3 regions of the Rummeliibacillus sp. TYF-LIM-RU47 genome follow, and region 1 is predicted to be linked to each of the others. Evidence: riboswitches for the same ligand, from Rfam matches in the RefSeq annotation. Region 1 holds a riboswitch; each other region holds the start of a gene.
The links. Region 1 has a riboswitch for thiamine pyrophosphate ahead of tenA (thiaminase II). Riboswitches for the same ligand answer to the same signal wherever they lie in the genome.
Positions count from the first base shown of each region.

Region 2: linked by a shared signal. The riboswitch ahead of thiT (energy-coupled thiamine transporter ThiT) and the one ahead of tenA (thiaminase II) in region 1 are both predicted to bind thiamine pyrophosphate.
Region 3: linked by a shared signal. The riboswitch ahead of tenA (thiaminase II) and the one ahead of tenA (thiaminase II) in region 1 are both predicted to bind thiamine pyrophosphate.

Region 1 is NZ_VVIR01000005.1:118,740-126,386, forward strand. Features, by position in the region: gene F0527_RS15310 (GNAT family N-acetyltransferase) at 7-480, opposite strand; gene F0527_RS15315 (GNAT family N-acetyltransferase) at 458-976, opposite strand; gene F0527_RS15320 (hypothetical protein) at 1,121-1,822, shown strand; gene thiE (thiamine phosphate synthase) at 1,880-2,512, opposite strand; gene thiD (bifunctional hydroxymethylpyrimidine kinase/phosphomethylpyrimidine kinase) at 2,457-3,323, opposite strand; gene thiM (hydroxyethylthiazole kinase) at 3,323-4,072, opposite strand; gene tenA (thiaminase II) at 4,059-4,739, opposite strand; TPP riboswitch at 4,801-4,899, opposite strand; TPP riboswitch at 4,954-5,052, opposite strand; gene F0527_RS15345 (GNAT family N-acetyltransferase) at 5,124-5,552, opposite strand; gene F0527_RS15350 (hypothetical protein) at 5,579-6,313, opposite strand; gene F0527_RS15355 (hypothetical protein) at 6,315-7,043, opposite strand; gene F0527_RS15360 (hypothetical protein) at 7,225-7,647, shown strand, end outside.
Region 2 is NZ_VVIR01000003.1:38,802-46,448, reverse strand. Features, by position in the region: gene F0527_RS12875 (aminopeptidase) at 1-904, shown strand, start outside; gene F0527_RS12870 (magnetosome magnetite crystal formation protein family) at 1,176-1,553, opposite strand; TPP riboswitch at 1,680-1,786, shown strand; gene thiT (energy-coupled thiamine transporter ThiT) at 1,911-2,474, shown strand; gene F0527_RS12860 (nucleotidyltransferase domain-containing protein) at 2,561-3,271, opposite strand; gene F0527_RS12855 (DUF2179 domain-containing protein) at 3,510-4,022, shown strand; gene map (type I methionyl aminopeptidase) at 4,206-4,958, shown strand; gene F0527_RS12845 (tryptophan-rich sensory protein) at 4,981-5,706, opposite strand; gene F0527_RS12840 (GNAT family N-acetyltransferase) at 6,021-6,566, shown strand; gene mreBH (rod-share determining protein MreBH) at 6,725-7,647, opposite strand, start outside.
Region 3 is NZ_VVIR01000003.1:152,739-160,385, forward strand. Features, by position in the region: gene F0527_RS13335 (MDR family MFS transporter) at 1-248, shown strand, start outside; gene F0527_RS13340 (hypothetical protein) at 616-1,107, shown strand; gene F0527_RS13345 (HNH endonuclease) at 1,163-1,444, opposite strand; gene F0527_RS13350 (thiazole biosynthesis adenylyltransferase ThiF) at 1,537-2,556, opposite strand; gene F0527_RS13355 (thiazole synthase) at 2,553-3,320, opposite strand; gene thiS (sulfur carrier protein ThiS) at 3,322-3,525, opposite strand; gene tenI (thiazole tautomerase TenI) at 3,558-4,181, opposite strand; gene tenA (thiaminase II) at 4,181-4,870, opposite strand; TPP riboswitch at 4,974-5,081, opposite strand; gene F0527_RS13375 (hypothetical protein) at 5,247-5,477, opposite strand; gene F0527_RS13380 (tRNA dihydrouridine synthase) at 5,600-6,568, opposite strand; gene F0527_RS13385 (polysaccharide deacetylase family protein) at 6,854-7,647, shown strand, end outside.

The sequences.
Region 1 (7,647 bases):
TTCTTATCATAGCTCTTTCTCAAACATCACCATGTCCAGCGCTCTAATCCCGTTTTCATAAATAGGGGTAGGATAAGCAGCAAAAAAGCCTTTTTTCACCCCAGATAAACGAAAGCCACATTTTTGGTAAAAAGCAATGTTATCAATACTAGAATTAGCCGTTCCCACAATCATTTTTTTAAAACCAGCTTTTGTGAACAGCAACGTACATTCAGCTATAATTTCTTTACCTACCCCTTTCCCTCTCCAAGCCTTTTCTAATGCCAAATTTTTTAATTCAATCGTATGCTCATCTATTTCTATAAATAATGCCACTCCAATAGTCTCCTCATTGCTACATATGGCATAAAGTACACCTTTATTTAAATAAGTACGTACTATTGCTTCCTCATCGGCTAGCATCAAATAGGATACATACTTAGCGCGCTCATTCTCTTGTATTCTTTGAAAATCCAGCTTATTGGACTGATGATTCTTCATATGTTTCTCCCTCTTTAACCTCTAACTTCATCCGGACCGTTTGTAATTGATGCCCGTCGAAATCTTCTTCAAATTCCTCTATTACTTTAAATCCTTTTGCCTTATAAAAGTTCATACCGATTGTATTATCTTTTTCTACATTTATGCATACATACGCTGGCTTCAAATCTTCAATGCCTTTTTGTAAAAGAGCAGTCCCTATCCCCTGCTTCTGATATTCAGGATGAAGATAGATGGCAGCCAATTCAACCCATTGGCCAGACTGTATATTCGAGTAATTGGCAAAGCCTACGATTACACCCTCTTGTTCTGCCACATAAAAAGGTGACCCTGAATATCTTTTTTCTAACATGTCTGGGTTGTATGCTTGCGCAAGAAAGCGATTCTGCACATCGCTTGGAATGATTCCATCATATGTTGAATGCCAACTCGTCTGCGCGATTTCTTGTACCTCTTGAATATCTGGATAACTCATTTTCCGAATTACTAACTTCATGTTTTTGAACTCCCTTCTATATATAATTCTTTCTAGTTAACTTCTATCCACCACATACTATTTCCTGCATCTGTTGTTAAATCTAACTTATACGTTTCACTTTTAAAGAAAAAGGAAATACTATTGTTTAGGGAGTGAAGTCAATTGAACAATAATATGAAGAAGTATCTACCAAAAGCATCACTATTTCTGGCAGCAGGGGTTATCTTAGCAGGGTGCGGCAATGATACCAAAAACACAAGCCCTCAAAAAGACAGTTCTCAGCCTAAACAAACTGAGAACAGTAATACAAGTACAAGCCCTAATGAAAGTGCCGAATTAAAAACTCTAAAGAACCTTTCAAAGGATCCAGATAAAAATGATTCATCAGAAGGTGACTTTGATCTAGTAGGCAAATATGTGAAAGAAAATGACGATGAGATCACCCTAGAGATTCACGGAAAACAAGTAGCCATTCAAAAGAATTCATCCTTTGAAAGCGACAAAAAAGGTATGAAAGGTGATTTGCAAGATAAACAAGTCGTTGTGGAAGTATCCACGGATAAAGCCGTTGCAGAAAGTGTTAAGCCAACAGACAAAACCCTCGCAGATCAGGATGGTGTATATGATAGAGATGGTGTTGAAAAAGAGATCATTGGTAAACTCATTAAGAATGATTCAAATGAAATAACTCTTCAAACGCCAAATGGCAATAATACATTCCAGAAAACGCATGACTTTGAATTGGATGATGAAGCGAGATCTCAAACCAAATTGGAAGGCAAAATGGTTCGGATTGAAACAGACGATCAAGGGAAAGCAGAGGAACTAAGCTATAGCTGGATTGATCAAGAGGAAACGAAATAATATACAATCTAAAAAAGCTGCATGAAGTTGTCATTAAGACAGTTCATGCAGCTTTTATTATGCTTCAAAAATAGATTGAAAAGATCTTACCACAGGCCTGCAATCTTCGCTTTGACATATCGCTGAAATGATTGCGACACCGTTCGCTCCGCTCTTTTTTAACGGCTGTGCATTATGAGCGGTAATACCACCAATAGCCACAATAGGGAGGTTTGGATACAACATTCTAGCCTGTTGTAAAAATGTTACTCCTGCAGGCTTTTTGGCATCTTGTTTGGACTTCGTTTCATAAATAGGTCCTATTCCAACATAATCTGCACCTTGTTTCACAGCCTGCACCAATTCTTCTTTTGTGTGTACGGAAACGCCAATTACCTTCCCTTTAAATTTCGTCCGTACTTTTTCTAGAGCCATATCATCCTGTCCTATGTGTACACCATCCGCTTCTATCTTCAAAGCCAAATCGATATGATCATTCACAATAAATGGGACCTCATATTGTTTACATAGCTTCTGGCACTCACTCGCGAACATTTCAAGTTCTTTGCCAGTTAATGCCCCTTCACCCTTTTCACGCAACTGAAACATTGTGATACCAGCCTGTAATGCTTGTTCGAGCACTTCGAGGGGTGGTTCAATGCAGTTTTGCGTGCCCATAATTAGATAAACTGCTAAATTCTCTTTCCTCACTAATTGTCACCTCACAGTTGCCGCTTAATTTTTTATACGCAAAATGGTTTGTAGGGCCATGTCCATTCCCTATATTTAATGGATGTTGAATAGCTAAATGGACAAATTTTTTCGCTTCTATTATGGCACTTTTTAAAGAGAAGCCCTGTGCCAAAAAAGCGGTTAGCGCTGCTGAGAATGTACATCCTGTACCGTGTGTTTGAACAGTGGAAATTCGCTTCGTTTGCATTGAAAAGAACGAATCATCTTGAAAATATACAGTATCTACTGCATCCTTACCTTCTAAATGACCGCCTTTTATAATGACGCATGAAACACCCATTGCAAGCATTGCGTTTGCAGCCTTTTCTAAGTCTTTTGGGCTTTTTATCTCGATTCCGCTTATTACCTCTGCTTCTGGTATGTTTGGTGTAAGAACAGTTGCACGCGGCAATAGGGTTTTTTTCAGCGCAGTCACTGCCTCATGTTGCAACAAAGATGCTCCACCTTTCGCAATCATCACTGGGTCTACTACCAATTGTGTCTCTTTATCTCGCAAACTATGTGTTACAGCTTCAATAATCTCGGCAGAAAACAACATGCCCGTTTTCACCGCTTTTACCGGCATATCCTTCATCACTACTTCGATTTGCTGCTGAACAAATGAGGGATCGGCAGAGAATATGCCCTCAACACCTAGCGTATTTTGCGCAGTCAATGCTGTAATAGCCGATGTGCCAAAAACGCCAAGCTCCTGGAAAGTCTTTAGATCTGCTTGAATACCTGCTCCTCCACCGCTGTCAGAACCGGCAATAGTCATGGCAATATTCATTATGCTCGCCCTCCTGCAATCTGGTGCAATTGATTGAGCACCTCTTGTTGAACAGTGCCTAACCATTCCTTCTGGCGAGCCTTCTCCGCAACCTTTTTATAGTCTTTCAGAACGTCGACTAAGATAGAAAGATCATTTCTTTCTACTGCTAAGGCTGCTGTACAGATGGCGCTAAGCAAACAACCTGTTCCTGTTATCTTTGTCATGAGCTCATGGCCGCCTGCTATATAATCAATACTTTCACCGTTTGTGGCAATATCCACCTCGCCCGTGACAATGACAAAGCAGTTGTACTGTTTCGCTATAGCCTTTGCTGTCTGCTCGATATCCATCTCTCCTACACCGCTGTCTACTCCCTTTGAGTCCCAATTGACACCTGCGATAGCTGCAAGTTCTCCAGTATTGCAGCGAATAAGATCAAATTTGATTTCTCTCAATAGATTCTTCACCGTCTCGCGGCGAAAGGCAGTGGCACCTACACCTACCGGATCAAGGACCACAGGAATTCCCACTTCATTCGCTTTGCGCCCAGCTACAATCATTGCTTCTTTTGTTCGGCCATTAATGGTACCAATATTAACAAGTAAACCACTTGCAACAGAAACCATATCTCCAACCTCTGCAATTTCATCTGCCATAACTGGCGATGCCCCAATCGCGAGCAGTCCGTTTGCTGTAAAATTTGCTACTACATAATTTGTTATACAGTGGATTAAAGGATTTTCCTGATTTATTTTAAGCAAGCTCATAAGGTGAAAGGTCCTTCCAATTTTCTAAAGACCAGGCCATATCCCAAAACTTGCATTCATAATAGGCACTCATTTGGAAAAATGCTTTCATCTTTTGATGGTCAGCTGGGTTTTCTTTCGCATACTTATTGAGCATCTGCTTTTGGATACCCAGTTGATCTTTAAACTCTTTACCGCTATACAATTCAATCCAATCTCTGTATAACTTCTGTGTCGGTTTTTCATCTTTATACTCTTCACCAATACTTTGGTATAACCAAGGACATGGCAGCAACGCGGCAAATGCAACTGGCAGGCTTTCGTTTAGAACGGCGTTATACATATGGTTAATATAATTATTGTTGGCTGGCGCAGGAATAAGCTCCGCTTGTTCCTGTTCTCCAATATGAAGTTCTTTGAAAACAGTCCGGTGGAGCTCAAGTTCTGCTTCATTTATACTTCTAGCTGATTCAAGATAATAGGCCATTTCCTGGTTCGTCTCTGATTTGGATGCTGCTATTGCCAATATTTTTGAGTAATGCTTTAAATAAATGGCATCCTGCATCATATAAAATTTAAAGTTCTCCATTGGCAGTGTGCCCTGTACTAACCCTTTCACGAATGGGTGTACCATGCTATCATCCCAATATGCATCTGCTTCTTCTCTAACAACTTCATCAAATCTCACTGTTCGTCCTCCTTTAAAGTGGACGTAGACGCAAAAAATCCCTATGAGTAGACATAGAGATTTCATACCTTCATCTGCTCCCTACGTCAGTATTAACTGTCAGGTTCTAAGGGTCAGGTTTTAACCTTCTCAACACTTTCGTGTCCCCCCGCACTAAAATATTTGGTTGGGTACAAAAAAACTCTCCCATAAACGGAGAGCTGCTGTACAAAACGATCATATGTACTTTGCTCCCTACGCCAGTATTAACTGACAGGTTCTAAGGGTCAGGCTTAAACCTTCTCAACACTTTCGTGTCCCCCTGCAAATATTTAAGTTATATTCATCGTACCATTCAACTGGATGCCATTCAAGGATAAAACAAGCATAGCTTTTTACAACATATTAGAATTCTTTCTTAAACACATAGCTTACCTTGTCGTACCCCATCTTTTCTTCATAAAAACGGTGTGCCTTCGTACGTTGCAACCCAGAAGATAAGGCCACACACTCATACTTATATTCTTTAGCCCATTCTTCTACAAATACAAGCAACTCTTCTCCATAACCGAACGAGCGCTTAGATGCATCTGTCACTAAATCACATACCCATATATATCTTCCATAATAAAGTGTAATCATTGGCTGGAATCCGACCACCGCAACTATTTCATCAGAGTCAACGAGTGCATAGAGCTTATACTGTTCCTTTTCCATCGCTTCCATCACTAATTCTACATATGTGTTTATATCTAAATGTGTTCTGAGTTGGCTCATGACCGGAAAGGCATCCATAATTTCATCTTTTGAGTTTAAATTTTTTATCATTTTCATAAAAACACCTCCTAGATTATCGATACTCATTCATAAAGATCACGACTTCCCTTTTCAAAACGTTCTGGAAAGCGTAAAATGATATCCCCGGTTGAAAAGCTTTCTCCATTATTAGTAAAATCAATCGGCTCTTTTACACCAGGCTTGGCATTCGGTCTCCATCCAAAATTAAGCGAATCTCCATCCTCCTCATTTGAGAAGAGCCAATCCATTTGAACAGGTCTAGCATAATCGATGATCGTAGCCCAATCTTCTGGAATAGGGAAAACCCCATATGTCTTATTATGCAATCGCACGTTCTCCGTCATTTGAACTGGTGGAATATAAAGGCCTTTCCTATCCCAGGTGATATAATCCCGCTGTCTCGTTAGATAAAATGTAAATGAATCAACCTTATTTTTATGAAAAATATTCCACACATATACATACTTTGGCCGTTTTCCCTCTTCTATCTTCCATATCATCGGTTCTTCGCGATTATCCACTTCAGCGACTCGCCATTTATTCTTCTTCCAAATCCAATAGCTAAGTCCATAGTCTTTATTCAAAGAAATAAAAGGAACCACTTTATGGCGTTCATCAACATGGATTATGTCTTGTATTATTTTTACGCTAGCCTCAGGGAAGGTCTGATTTATATCCTTTTTCAGCGCTTCCTCTGTTGGAAAAGGCGCTGGTTTTGAATAAGAATAATAGAAGAATAGACCTATAATACCAATAACCACCACTAAAAGAGCAAACATTCCTTTTCTTTTCTTCATACTAATGCTCCTCCCTTAGCACTGAATCATTTAAACGGTAGTAAAGCTGATGCTGAGACGTAGTTATCAGAATTCCTTTTCCGCCTTTTTCTATGTACAGAACCGGTGAGGGAAGCCCACTTCCCCATTTCGGCTTTACTCCTACAAGTTGATAAGGAAAATGTTCTTCTTTTTTGTTAATTTCTGAGGGACTCATCTCATAAAGGCTTGAAAACCACTTATCACTATAGATTTCCCGCTGTTTCAAGTGTGTGAATTTCCCTGCTAGCTTCTTTCTATCTAACACTATATTCTTTTTTGCTGAAGGATGAATAGTGATTAATTTTGCATTTTCTAAATTTGCCATAAAGGTAGTTGGATTTTTGTCTGGAAAAATCCAATGTTGAAAGGGTATTGTTACAAGTGAAGCTACTAGAAAAATAAAATTGAAGCCAAATCCCATCCAAGCAAAAGAGCGATACGATTGCCAACGATTTTTGCCTTTCAACACAAAATATAAAATCCATACCCCTAAAGGCAAAATGGATAGTTTTAGCGCTGTGTTCCAGATGTTCAAGTTGATAGAAAAAGAAAAAAGGCCAATAAATAGGACAAGTGCAGCCTTCCAAATTTTAATGACGCCTCCATGTTTTTTATAGTTACGGTAGAAAAGGTAACCACAGATACACCATGCTAAAATTAGAGTTATGACAGGTATAATAGCAATAGATGAATAATCAATTGTAACCACACTCTCTCCCCTTTCTGCTTGTCATTTTTGGATGATGTCCCTGCTTCCTATATACATCATTATGTCATAAGGAATTCAACCAATATAGCATAATTTTACCTTTTTGGTAAATGTATTTAACAAACCAATAAGCTTTTATTATATGATAGACAGTATATTAAGAGAGCTAAAGAGGTGACCTATGTCAAAATTTAAGCGATTCATGCGTTTAGAGTGGCAAAATTTTAAAGAAGAATTTAAAGAGGACATTCACTATGAATGGGAAACAGACTATAAGGGACATATAATTAAAGTCGTTATGGATATTCATGCAAAACAATTATTTGTAGATCAAACATTAGTGAAACAAGTTCAATATCCAAGCTTTGTTTCCCACTTCTATACATTCAAGAAACTAAAAGAGAAAGTTGAAATAGATGGTGAAACTTATATCATTGACGCGGACATCGGAGGCATTAAATCCTATGTTTGTACTATAAAAGTGGATGGCACAACTATTTTTAAAGAAAAAGAAGTATTAGACTTCAATCCATCAGAATATCGACAAGCTATCCTCCCCTTTATCATTGATCAGATGAAAGTAAACGGTAAAGTTGTGAATGAA
Region 2 (7,647 bases), on a different contig from region 1:
AGGGGTGCCAGTTGAAAAACTATCCGCACAGCAAAAAGCATCAGGCAAAGCACTTGAAAACTATCGCGATGCAGTGATGAACGACAAGATTGCGTGGTCTATTATTGCTGTACCATCGAAGAAATGGGCTGCAAAAGTATTCTCTGATTTAAAAGAAGAAGAGCAGCTGCCAGCATTATGGGAAGCGATCTTCAAAACGGTTCATATTGGTGAAGGAAATGCTGTAGACAACTGGGAACAACATTTGAAAAACCTAGATGCGAGAGCAGATCTTTTAAACGCAAAACGTTATCAAAAGCTGCATTATAAAGCGCCTGGCACTGATTTAACAATTGAATTGCCAGATAAGCATATTTGGTGCACAGGTGCGAGCCATACACCTGCTGGTTCCTCGTTTGTAGCAAATATGCCAACAGAAGAAGTGTACACAATGCCATCAAAATACGGGGTGAACGGCTTTGTATCGAATACAAAACCGCTTGTTTTCCAAGGTAATGTTATCGATCAATTTAAGCTGACATTCGAAGGTGGAAAGATTGTAAAAGCTGAAGCAGAGGTTGGTCATGATTTGCTGCAAGAATTAGTCAAAGCGGATGAAGGTTCTAAGTACCTTGGCGAAGTTGCTCTTGTACCACATGAGTCGCCTATCTCTGCATCAAATATTCTGTACTATAATACGCTTTTCGATGAAAATGCCTCTAACCACCTGGCGATTGGTGAAGCTTATCCGACATGCTATGAAGGTGGAAGCAGCCTGACAAAAGAGGAGCTCGAAGAAAAAGGTATTAATACATCAATTACTCATGAAGACTTCATGATTGGTAGCGGAGAAATGGATATCGACGGCGTTCTAGCAGATGGCACAGTTGAGCCTATTTTCCGCAATGGCAGCTGGGCATTTTAAGTAGTCATGCTTAGGTGTTGCTATACCTTTTAATCTCAACATAAAGTTCATATAAAAAAACGCCGTATTCCACAGGGAATACGGCGTTTTTAGTGATTATTTTTTCATTGCTTTTTTATCATGTCTTGCATCAATCACTTTTAAGATGATTGGATAAACAACTGGTGCGATTTTGATTACAGTTTTTATTACTTTTCGTAATTGCATATAGTAGCACTCCATTCATTGATGAGCTTGTGTATATTTAACTAATAGCCATATTATCAGTATTTTAAACTTTGAGTACTTTAATTCCTTGTACAATATTCCAAATGAACACGCCTAGCGAAAGGATAGCTTCTACAACAATAAAGATGAGCCATGCTCCCATAATCCACATACCATCATTGGACGATGCATCTGGGCTCCCTGTTTCAAATGAATAACTGTAAAAACCGGCTCCAGCCACCACAGCCATAAATATAATGACGCCAATAATGGTAGGGACCAGAAGAAGAAGGTGAGAGAGTAAAGCGCGCTTAGCGTGCCTTTTCACTTCTTGTTCCTTTACAGCAAAATACACGATGACGGGCAAGATAAATCCAGCAAAAAATATACTAAAATAACACAAAGAAGAGATTACACGGTTATTATTGTTTTCCAATTCCAATTTTGACACCTCCATATATCTATACATACGCACAGGGCTCACTGAAAGATTCAGAAAGATGAAAATTACCATGGCAATTTAAAATCAAATCAAGTACAATAAATGTGTTCAATTAAATACTGATGTATCGACCACGAGGGGAGCCGCAAATGGGCGGCTGAGAGTGAATCCGAAATTCTAACCCTTTGAACCTGTAAGTTAATGCTTGCGTAGGAATGTGGATAGAGACCGACTTATTTCGATGTTAGGGCTATCCTAATGTCGGTTTTTATTTGGGTGGAAATCTTCTGGAATACTTGTTTACGGGAATACGCTTTAGGCAAGAGTGGGCTGCATCGAAATACGGGAGGAAGTATATTGAATAAAAAACGTTTATTAATGATGATTGAAATCGCCATATTTGCAGCGATCGGATTTGTACTGGATAAGCTGTCCTTTAGTCTATGGCCACAGGGCGGTTCTATTAGCCTTGTAATGGTTCCGATTGTACTGATGGCATTTCGTTGGGGGACAATGGCTGGACTCGTTACAGGGCTATTAATTGGCGGATTGCAAGTGTTAATAGGGGGCGCCTATGTGTTAACGCCTTTGCAAGGCTTCATCGATTATTTCTTTGCATTTACTGCTGTAGGCTTAGCTGGTGTGATGCGAGGAATGATGATTGCTGCCAACCGACGTGGCCAAACAGGCAAAATGATCGTTGCTATAACAATCGGAACATTTATTGGCGGATTATTAAAATATGCAGCACATACTTTGGCAGGAGTCGTGTTCTTTGCTGAATATGCAGGGAAGCAAAATGTATATTGGTACTCTATTGTGTACAACGGCTCTTATATGATTCCTGCTATTATTTTAACGATTATTGTCGTTGCGCTGCTCTTTAAATCTGCGCCACGAATAGCTAATCCGAATAATTAACTGCTAATTAAATTAAGAATTCGACATGGTATTAGCAATACAAGAACAAACGCTCAGATACATTCTGAGCGTTTTTTTTTATTAGGTTATTTTCCTAAAGAAAATCCTTCAAATAATCTTCCACCAAATGGTTGCAGGACTTGATCAGTCAGGCATACAATCTTACCAATATCATTTGATTTATAATATGCGTCGAATGCTTCAACAAATTCGTTTGCAAGTTTTTGGTCATGATGAACTAATGAACGAAAAACCCATTTTGATGTCCCAATCCATTTGCCATTACTTCGAAGGATGAACTCACTAACTAATTCGCTGAGTGTGCTCGCAATAAAAATGCCTTCAGCTCTATTTTGACAACCGATTAAATCGTCTAACACATCCGTAACAAAATATCGCTTTATATCTATTGTTTCTTTTGTCCAATCTTCTGGCCCTTGTTCTATTAAGTCTTTGGCTTCCTTTCTAATAGCCGATAATACTCCTGTATCTTTTATAATTTTGCCCTCACTTACCATCCTTGGCATTGTAGGCCTTCCTTCTTTACAGTCACTTACAAAAAAGAAACGATAAGACTTCAAATTATGAACAAACAGTTCAATATTCCATCCAAATTCAATAAGGGATTCTCGATAAGAAAATCGAAAACTTTTGTCAAATATGATGATGTCTAAATCAGAAGTTTCAGTTGCCTGACCTCGAACAACACTCCCAGCTAAGATAGCTCCCTGACAATCATGAAAATGTTTTTCAACAAACTGTAAGGCTGCTTCTATTGGATCAAGTCTATTTTTCATATAATTTCCACCCTTCTTCTTTTAAGGTATCTTCTTCGGCAGAAGCTAAAAGTTTATAAGATTTGATTACCTGAAAATTCTATAACAATTTTATCGTATTTATTCCAATCTTCTTTAATATAGTCTGCTAATATGCGAATCGTAACGGAGCTCAATTCGTTTTTTTAGTTTCATGACTGGGTATGGATTGTAATAAATCTACATACTAATAATTGATTGCGGGGTGAATCTGTTGGAGATGCTTTTATTAATTATTATTATCAATATAGTGTATATGACACTGGTAACATTGCGGATGATTCTTGTGATAAAAGGATATCGAATTGTAGCATCACTGATGTCTGTGGCTGAGGTCTTTATCTATTTGATGGGGTTGAAGATTGTGCTGGATAACTTAGACCGTCCGCTCAATATATTAGCTTATTGCGTAGGGTGGGGATTAGGCGTTTATTCTGGTGGTCTCATTGAAAGCAAACTCGCTCTTGGTTATATGATCTTTGACGTGATTGTTGACAGAGAACAGCAGGGGTTGGTTAGCAAATTGAGGGATGAGGGCTTTGGCGTCACAGCCTGGATTGGTAATGGTAAAGATGGTGAACGTCTCTGTTTGAAAGTGATTGCCAAGAGAAAAGAGGAAAGGTATTTCCGAGATTGCATTACGAAAATAGCGCCATCTGCTTTTGTTGTTTCCTATGAACCGAATATTTTGAACGGCGGCTTTTTCTTAAAGCGCAAGCACTTATTTTTATAGAAACGCATATGTTAATTTAGGAAAGTACAATTAATTTACCTCGCATTTTCAAATTCTAAGAAGCTGTTTGGTTAGCAGGTTATGAGGGGGAATGGAGAAACCTCCAATGAGCCGGGTTTCACTTCATCACAGAATTTTGTGGTATAGTTAAATAGCGAGATTAATCAGAAGGGATCGTTTTACATGATTGCAAAAACGCAAGAAGAAATAGATGCTTTGATGAAAGCTGGCCGTGCTATGGCTGAAATTCGTGAGGCTTTAAAAGAAGCGGCTAAGCCAGGCGTAACGACTAAAGAATTGGATGATTTGGCTGGAAAGCTATTTGACGAGAAAGGTGCGGTTTCTGGACCGAAAGCAGAGTATGATTTTCCAGGATACACATGCTTAAGTGTCAATGAACAAGTAGCACACGGCATCCCGAACAATTATAAATTAAAAGCTGGCGACTTGATTAACATTGATGTGTCTGGACATGTGGATGGTTATTATGCAGATACCGGCATTTCGTTCATCGTAGGAGATGTGGATAATGCAGATATCCAAAAAATCTGTGATGTAGCATCAAGTGCATTCGACCGTGCTATGACGAAAGTTAAAGCAGGTTCTAAACTAAACCAAATCGGCAAAGCAGTAGAGCGTGAGGCGCGTGATCACGGCTTAAACGTCATCATGAATCTGACAGGACATGGAATTGGGCGCTCTCTTCATGAAGAGCCACAACATGTTCTTAACTATTTTGATGCTTGGGAACGTACAATGTTGAAAGAAGGTATGGTTTTAGCTGTAGAACCATTTATCTCACAAAAAGCGGAGCATATTGTTGAAGCAGGTGATGGCTGGACATTTGTAACGCCAGACAAATCTCTTGTTGCTCAGCTTGAACATACCATTATTGTCACTAATGGAGAGCCTATTATTACAACAAAGTTAGATTAAAAAACAAAGCCCATCTGATTATTCAGAGGGCTTTGTTTTTTTTTATTAGTAAAATTCCAACAAGCAGGACGCCGCTTAAAAATAAAGCAGCAGTCGAAACGAGCAATTCATCAAAGCCGTTCTTAAATGCTATACCGATAAATGTCCAAATATATACGAGAGGAAAAACATAGTCGTCATGGTGATATCGCAAATGAAGTGCTGCTGCTGTGCCAACAGTAAGTGCGATAACTGTCCATAAAGGATCGCTTAAACTTAAGAAATTCCAGTGATTATGTGTAAATAGAAATGCAATATTCATAAATGCAATGATACTTTCCCAAGCTAGGAATAAAGAAATAGGAATTCGCCCACTCCAAGTATTTTGCCAATTAGGATATGTAAAATATAGCCCAATTAACGACAAAACCATCAACAATATGGCAATAATAGACCATGTGAAATATTCATAATGCCACAAGTAAAGCCATAAAATATTAAATAGAGCACTGAAAGAAAATAAGGCTGTTTGCACTCCCGTTATGTTCTGCTGTGCCTGCCGTTTTTTCCATTGCAGGTAAACCCACAAACCTAAAATAATATAAATAAAGATTTTAATTACAGAAACATATCCAGCAGGGCTAAAAAGGACGGTATAGCGGTTGGAGATTTCACTTGTTGTATAACCGTTCAATGGCATCAAATTTGCCATAATGCTAAAAACGGTCATTGCGATAAAGCTAAGCGAAATGATGAGTAGCCTGCCCATTAAAATCTCCCCCTTTAACATAAACTGTAGAATAACAATATGCCCAAAACTAATATTTTTACAAATGATAGAAGTGAGCTGTAATAATAACAAAAAACCACTATCTTTAAGTATACATTCGTTTTGCTTTAACAACAAATATCATTTTCGTGAAATTTCCAGTAAAATAAAAAAGAGAGCATTCGGAAATTTTAGGAAAGGATACATATTTAGAGAAAATGCGCAGTATTTCTTATTATGGGGTACATAACTCATATAAGTTGCGAAAAAGATTCTAACACAATAGAGATTTTTAAAAGAGGGTGAGAAGTAACATGATCGTTATAGAAGGGCAACGATGTTTTCTACGGGTATTAATGGAGTCAGATGTCACGCCATTTACGAATATGGTTGCGCGCAATATGCGTTATTGGTCAGTACATGAACCACTACATCCGCCTGAATATTATACTGAAAAGGTTCAATTAAAAAAAATACAAGAATCAATTCAGCAAATGCGTCTAAACCGTGAGTATAGCTTTGGCATATTTGATATACAAACAAAGGAAATGGTAGGGCATATTTCTTTGTATTCGATAAAGCGTATGCCATTTTCAAGCGCATTTGTGGGTTATTCAATGGATGAATCCCATACAGGCAGAGGAATTGTGACGGAAGCTCTTTCGCTTGTTGTCAAATTTGCCTTTAATGATTTATGCCTGCATCGCTTAGAAGCTTATGTTTCTCCTAAAAATATAGCTTCAGTCCGTGTACTTGAAAAAGCAAAATTTAACCGAGAAGGATTACTCCGGAGTCTTCTATATATTAATGGGAAATGGGAAGATCATTATTTATATTCTTATTTAGAGGAAGATTATTGAAAGGGCAAGGCCCGATGGAGGAAATGGTCGAATAATGCCCGCAAATTACTGAGGGGATTGTAAGAAAATGTCGTGCTATTTCCCGGGGAATAAGTCGAATGATAAGAGAAAACACATGGCAGCTTCGATAATAAGCATGCCATGTGTTTTTGTGTAAATTATTTCTTAAGAAAATGAATGGTATCAATCGATCTACCTGTGCCGACAGCAACAGATTCAAGCGGTTCTGGCGCAAGATGAACAGGTACATCCAATTCATTTGAAAGCCATTCTGTCATACCTTTTAACAGTGATACACCGCCAGTCAATATCACACCTTGATCTACAATATCACCCGATAGTTCTGGAGGGCAGCATTCAAGGGTCCTACTAATTAATTCTAATATCGCTAAAAGGTTCTCTTTTAAACAATTTTGTATATCATAAGAATTCACAGAGATAATCTTAGGTAAACCAGTAACGATATCGCGTCCTCTGATTTCCATGGTTTCGACAGGATGGTCAATCAGCGCGTAACCAATTTCCTGTTTTACTTTTTCAGCAGTAGGCTCGCCAATCAGGACGTTGAATTCCTTGCGTGCATATTGAATAATTTCTTCATTCATATGGTCGCCGCCAAGTTTCAATGTGTTAGAGGTTACAATTCCGCCGAATGATATAATACCGACTTCTGTTGTACCGCCACCAATATCTACAATAACGCTCGCAATCGGATCGCTTACAGGAAGATCAGCACCTATAGCAGCTGCCACAGATTCTTCAATTAAAAATACTTCCTTAGCGCCACATTGTCTTACCGCATCTTGAATCGCCAGTCTTTCAACGGATGTTGCTCCTGCGGGAGTACAAACCACAACGTTTGGTTTGCGTAGAGAAGAGCCCATTACTTTTGCAGCCTTTTCCATCATTGACTTGATTAAAGCAGTAGTCATATCAAAGTCAGCGATCACACCGTCTTTTAGAGGACGAACTGCCTGAATAGCTATCGGCGTTTTGCCGACCATTTCTTTTGCTTCAGTTCCTGTCGCTATCACTTGGTTTGTGTTCACATTATAAGCGACGACAGAAGGTTCATTTATGA
Region 3 (7,647 bases), on a different contig from region 1:
TATATGGTGATGGTGCCGCAGTAATGAGTACATTACAACAAATTGCTGGTGGTATCGGAACAGCGTTGGCAATTACATTATTGGTAAATGGCCAAACATTGCATATGGAGAAATTTCCAAACGCTACACCAGGTGAATTAATGGCAGAAGGAACAAAACATGCGTACATCTTTATCCTTGGCCTTTCAATCATGGGGCTTATTTTATCGCTTTTTGTGAAGCGAGAGCATGTGGAAAAGGGTAAGTAATTTTTACAAAGCAAATCTACTAAATCTTTTAAAATGTAAGCTTGGAAATATTTCAAACAGCGACAAACACTGTTAATCTAGTGTTTGTCGCTATTTTTTTATTAGAAAATAACGATCTGAGACACAGTGAGCAATTATTTTAAAGAAGACTTACTTGTGGTGGTTTCGTCTGCTTGAAACAGACAAAGGTAAAAGAAAAGATAATTTAAATCACCGTAAAAACACTATTAATACTGCTATAAGAGGTATATTAATGCACTAAATCATAAGGTATTATAACTTGTTTATAAAGATTCCTAGCATCATACATTTTACATCCATAAATGGAATGTTATACTAATTGTATATTTGTTTAAGGGGTGATTATATGCCATACATTGTAGAAAACTATTTAGAGATGATTCGTTCCAATTTGTCTAAAAAGACAAATGAATTGGTGGAGAAAATAGGCAGTTTAGTAGAGATGAGTTTTGCGGAAGAGGTAAACGCTATATTTATTGAAAGTAGTATAGGTGAACCTACTCTCTACTTCAGATTATCTACTCGAGAAGATATGTTTGATGAGGTTTTTGAAGAAGAGGTAGATGAAGGTTTCGCGGGTTCTATCGATTTACTTGATGAATTTTTAGTAGATGAATGGTTGGAGGAAGAGTGGTCAGATACATTAGAAGAGTTCTATGAAAAAGAGGGGGTGGAGGAATCCTGTATTGTAGAAATCGGTCGTTGGGTTTATCAATGCTTCAACCAAGCGAACGGTAAAGAAATTGGCATTCCTTCATATTTTGAAATCCCTGATGCAGGAAATGCACTTGATTTGCTTACTGGTGAATGGGTTGATCCAGAAGATGTCGAACTTTGATACCACATCAAGTCATAACAAAAGCATGCTGTTCTACTCAAAACAGCATGCTCCTCTATTTTCTCCGGTTCACCTTTTTATTCCTCACCATCTTGCTAGAGGGCTGCTTTCGAATCCATTTGATGAAACGTCTTATCGCTGGATCTGCACGTAATTCTGATAATGTGGATAATCGAGCTGCAATTTCGCTATTTGTATAAAGGGCATGTATTTGTTTGTGACATGGTATGCAGAGTTTGGCAGTATCACCAAAAGTACCGCCCATCTCTTTCGGAAGTAAATGATGGATGGTCACTTCCACTCCATCTCGCCCACATAACTCACATATTGCCACCATTCTATCGCCCTTTTCTTAAGAATTTCCCTGTTACAGTTTTGATTAGTATAACTGTTGATTAGGCATCTATACCCCACAAACATATTCCTTAGCTATCCTAAATAACGATAATAAAATGATTTAGCTTCCTCAATATTCTTCGTGCCATGTATCAACGCCCGTCCGTCTTTAAATAGGACGAGACGAAAATCGCCCATTTTAAATGAAACAAGATATGGATTTCGTACGACTGAGTCCGCTTGCTTAGATAGTAGGTTTGCTACATTTTCTAAGTCCACTGTGATTCTATGAGACGGTCGAATTTGAACCGTGTCGCGTCCACACAATACAGCTACTTTTGATTGGCTTTGATGTTCTAGGTAAGGATAAGTTGGATGATCGCCACAGGATGGACAACTCTGTTTCTTTAACTGATCGACCTTGATAGAAGTATGTTGATTCTTCCATAAATCAAAGGATATAAGCTGATTCCTTAAAGAACAATCATCCTCAACCAAAATCTTTAGCGCTTCAGTGATTTGATAAGCCACTACCATTTGGACAGCGGGACTGATTATACCTGCCGTATCACACGTTAATCCACCAATCGGCACCGTCTCCAGCAAACAATTTAAACAAGGCGTTTTCCCCGGGATAATGGAATAGCTTATGCCATAGCTTCCGACACAAGCACCATAAATCCATGGAATGATATATTTTTGTGCTACATCATTTAGGATCATGCGCGTGTCAAAATTATCTGTGGCATCCATTATAAGATCCACATCCCTTATAAGATGCTCTGCTTCAGTTGCTGAAACATCTTGAACAAGGCCATGGATTTCTACTTCACTATTTAACTGTGATAATCGTTTATGAGCTGCAATAGCTTTAGGTACGCGTTGCTTGGCATCTTCCTCATCGTATAATTGTTGCCTTTGAAGATTACTCCACTCTACGTAATCTCGATCAACTATGGTCAGCTTACCAACCCCCATACGTACGAGACTTTCTGCACTTCCCGTTCCGAGCGCCCCTGCACCAATTACAAGTACATGCTTTTGCCTGATTTTCTTCTGGCCTTCTTTGCCGATAGGCGTAAATAATTCTTGCCTTGAATAACGCTCACTCACCCGATACTCATTCCTTCGGTTGGACTGCTAGCCGTTGCATAGGTTTTTTTCGCTATTCTACCTGCTTCATAGCCTAAGCGACCTGCTTCAATGGCAAGCTTCATTGCTTTCGCCATTTTCACGGGATCACCAGCACCAGAAACAGCAGTATTCAAGAGGACGCCATCCGCTCCTGCCTCCATAGCAATAGCCGCATCAGATGGCGCACCAATACCTGCATCTACAATAACAGGTACAGTTGCCTGCTCAATAATAAAGCTTAAATTAAGCGGGTTGATAATGCCTTGACCAGAGCCTATTGGAGAAGCGCCAGGCATGATTGCATGGACGCCTAATTCTTGCAATCTTTTAGCTAGCAATACATCATCCGAGATATAAGGAAGGACAATAAATCCTTCTTTCAATAATTCTTCAGATGCCTTATATGTTTCGAACGGGTCAGGCAACAGTGTTTTTGGGCAACCGATGACTTCGACTTTAATCATGTCACATAAGCCAGATGCCTTTGCCAGCTTGGCGATGCGAACCGCTTCTTCAGCCGTAGTGGCTCCTGCAGTATTGGGTAGCAGTTTATACTTCGCTAAATCTATTTTTTCCAAGAAATTCGGCTGGCTCGCCTCAAAAATATTCATTCTTCTAACGGCAAAAGTAAGGATGTCCGTTCCTGAAGCTTCAACGGCTTCTTTCTGAATATCAAAGTTTGGGTACTTTCCTGTTCCTAATAAAAGTCTTGATTGAAATTCATATGGCCCAATTTTCAACATTTCATCCACCTCCAACAAAGTGTACAATCTCTATTTTGTCGCCATCTGATATAACTGTTTCGAAATAGCGACTTTTGTCTAAAATGTTATGATTTAATTCCATAATGAAAACCTTAGATTCTAACCCAAAGTGATGAATCACATCTGACGCAACCCTTATGTGTGCGGGAACTTCAAGAAGCTCGCCATTTATTTGAAGCTTCATCCACTCACTTCCTTTTACGTGTGCTAATCAATTTATTTTGATAAAGGACTTTCCCTTAACCTCAATTTTGCAGTATACTTTTTCACTGCCTGTACAGGATCGTTTACCAGCATTACTCCTGACAAGACCGCAATCCCTTGTGCGCCTGCTTCCAAAACTTGTTCTACATTCTCCAATTGGATTCCGCCAATCGCAATCACTGGAATTTTTACGTTCATAGTTAATTCCTTTAATTTTTCTAGGCCTCGCGGTTCTTTGTCCGGCTTGGATTGTGAATGGAAAATATGTCCATATATCACATAATCTGCACCGCATTCACTCGCATATATCGCTTCTTCTACGGTATGAACGGAACATCCTAGCCGCAATCCTGGAAATACATCCTTCACAACTGCGATATCCAAGCTATGATTAGCTAGTTGAACCCCCTTCACCTTAGTGACCGCTCCGACATCCAGTCGATCATTGATGAGGATTTTATCCAAAGGAACCCCTTCAGCCTTTAATTGATTTACGATTTCCATTAGTTCTCTCGCAGTTTTTTGTTTTTCACGGATATGGAAAGCGTCGATGTATGGATGAATTTCCTTGGCGATTCCAATCATTTCAGGAATGGGCTGTCTGCCTGTCGAAACAATGTGTAGCTCTCGATTCATTAGCCTCTCACCATCGAATCCTTATTCACGATTGGCCATTCTTCATGCTGATAAGCCATCTCCCAAAATGAATATTCGTACTGGCTGCTGATCATAAAATGCTCGAGCATTTGCATGCGATCTGATTCTGTTACCCTCTCAGCAATCTCATCGATTCGCTGAATTTGCTCCACCACTTTTTCATGAAACCAATCGCCACCGTATGCAGCAATCCACTCTTGATAAATTGGTTGATTTGGCGTATTTCCCTTTAAACGCTGACCGATTTCATCGTATAACCAATAACATGGAAGAAGCGCTGCAATAATATCACCAATATGACCAGTAAATGCCGCTCGATATAGATGAGATGTGTACGCATAGGCAGTGGGAGCAGGCTTAAACTCAGCGATTTCAGCTTCAGTAATTCCTAATTGCTTTGAAAAATTAGCATGCAGACTCAATTCTGCTTCAGCTGTACCCTGTACGTGAATAGCCATGCGGGCCGTTGTGTGCAAATCGGGTGCCTTTGCTCCCGCCAATGCCTGCACTCTGGCAAAATGAGAAAGATAATAAGAATCCTGCAACACGTAATAGCGGAAGCTTTCTAATGGCAAGCTGCCATCAGCTATACCTGTCACAAAAGGATGCTGAAAACTTGCTTCCCAAATAGAATCTGCCTCTTGTCGTAACTGCTCTGAAAATTTCATCATAATCCCTCCAAAAATAGTGTTAGGAAAATGGAATAAAAAAATCCCACTTTCCTTTACGCAAAGAAAGTGGGTATTAGAAATTATATGTACAAAAAATAAAATTTCTGCCGTGCCACTTCCCTACGTTGGTATAAACCAAATCAGGTTCCAAGAGTCTCAAAGTCACACTTTGATCTCAGCCATTCTAATGGCACCCCTAGTGGTAAATCATATGAAGTTTTAGCAACATTCGATATTATCTTAACATTATTGAATGGATTGTCAAGAACATATATGGTGAAATTTAGTAACATCCCTTTCCCCAGAATTGATTGCTGTTGGGCTACCTAATCTAGTAAGGAAGTTTTCAAAAACATTCGTTTTATCATAGTTCTTATAAGTCTTTTACTCTTTCAATAAATGGCTTTCCATCAATTAAACCATGTAGGAATAACTCTTCTGCTGAATGAAATGCTTGGGTAAAAGAATCTTTCGAACGTGTAAGAAGAAAACTCTTTTCTTCAGGTACCCTACTAATCCACCATTCTTCATTCTTATAATCAAATGATAATTCTTGTCCCTCTTCAATGGCTTCTTTAAATTCTTTCCATACATTTTCATCCATATGTAACACCCCTTATTCCTAATATAGTATAGATTCTCTAGGCAACGTTAATAACTAAAAAAGATTATCTCAATCACGGGCTGAGATAATCTTTTTCCTTTTTTAGGTTTGGCTATTGCTTTCTAATCAACATTCTTTACTTCAAAACCATCAATCAGCGCACGCACTTCATCCGTAGATTTCGTGTGCATCAATTGATTTCGCAATTCGCCAGCACCAGGAAATCCTTTGACATAGATCTTGAAGAAACGATGAAGTCCCGAAATGGAACGTGGCACTAGTTCTTGATATTGATCGTGCAAATCTAGCTGATATCTTAAAAGATTTAGAAGCTCCTGGCTGCTATGCTCTCTTGGTTCTTTTTCAAACGCAAACGGATTTTTAAAGATACCGCGACCAATCATGATGCCGTCTATTCCATATTGTTCAGCAAGCTCAAGACCTTTTTGTCGGTCAGGAATGTCTCCATTGATGGTAAGCATTGTGTCAGGTGCAATACGGTCACGTAATTCCTTGATTGCCGGAATCATCTCCCAATGGGCATCTACTTTACTCATTTCTTTTCTTGTTCGCAAATGAATCGAAAGGTTGGCAATATCCTGCTTCAATATATGCGTTAGCCAGTCCTCCCACTCATTTAGATCTGAGTAGCCTAGCCTTGTTTTAACACTAACAGGCAGTCCTCCTGCTTTTGCAGCTTGGATAATTTCTGCAGCTGCATCTGGTCGAAGAATAAGACCGCTTCCCTTTCCTCTAGAGGCTACATTAGGTACAGGACAGCCCATATTAATATCGACGCCTTTGTAACCCATTTTCGCCATTCCGATACTCATTTCACGGAAATACTCGGGCTTGTCTCCCCAAATATGCGCCACCATTGGCTGTTCGTCTTCTGTAAAAGTCAAACGCCCACGCAGACTGTTCTTTCCTTCTGGGTGGCAATAGCTATCCGTGTTTGTAAACTCGGTGAAAAATACATCCGGACGTCCTGCTTTGGTCACGACATGGCGAAATACAACATCAGTCACATCTTCCATTGGAGCCAGCACAAAGAATGGTCGTGGCAAGTCACGCCAAAAGTTTTCTTTCATATTCATACAAATCCTTTCATCTATATCCTGTATATCCTATTTACATTGTTTATGAATTTAACACATTCTATTTCTAGAGTATAACCTAGCTTTTCTATTTTATCTTTAATCCATTTTTTCTTAAACTCTTTTTTAAAAGAAACCACCAAATACAAACATTTTGTTTTCCTCAAAACTTTTCATAGTGCTGGTAAGTCATATTAATAAAGGTAAATGAATAATAGCTCAAAAATCAGGTTCAAACCATCATACAAAACACACTAAGAAAGAGAGGTTGCTCGAAAGATGAAACGACAAGGAAAAAAGAGAGCGAAAGGGAAAGTCAGCATAGGCTTTGGAGTTATACTCGCAGTAATCCTGCTGGGCGTTTATTTGATTGGCCCTATTGGATCCTCAGCAGATAATGATAATCTTGCGGTTTTAAAAAAACAGGTCGCAACACCACAAGAAAAGAAAAGCCAGAAATCGCCGACTGCCTCTTCAAATCTAACCGGACAAGCTGGAAAGAAGAATTCGGATAAAAACCGGAAAATAACGCAAAAAGAAAGGAAAAAGGAAACCGCACATGAGGAAGTTGTACATAAAAAAGCAATCAATCACCTTAAAAAAGAACACAAGAGAAAAACCGTTTATCTGACTTTTGATGACGGCCCTACTCTTGAAACCGGCCATTTGCTTGATATACTTGACCGCTATCATGCTAAAGCAACTTTCTTCATGATTGGCTCTAATATTAAGGCCCATCCTAAAGTAATTAAAAGAATGGTGAATGAAGGGTTTGGGGTAGGATTGCACAGTATGTCACACGACGCCAATAAACTATACGGCGCAGCCCGTGCACCGCTAAACGAAATGGTGAAAGCCCAAGAAATCCTACAAAATGTTGCGGCAGTACATTCTCAACTCATCCGTTTGCCATATGGAAGCATCCCGTATCTAACAATCGATATGCGACTTTTATTGGGGGAACAACACTTTAAAATTTGGGACTGGACTGTGGATTCGGAAGATTGGTCATTGAAAGACCAGCGCTACGTTCAAAAAACAATCCGCGATATCCAATCATGGGACAAATCGGG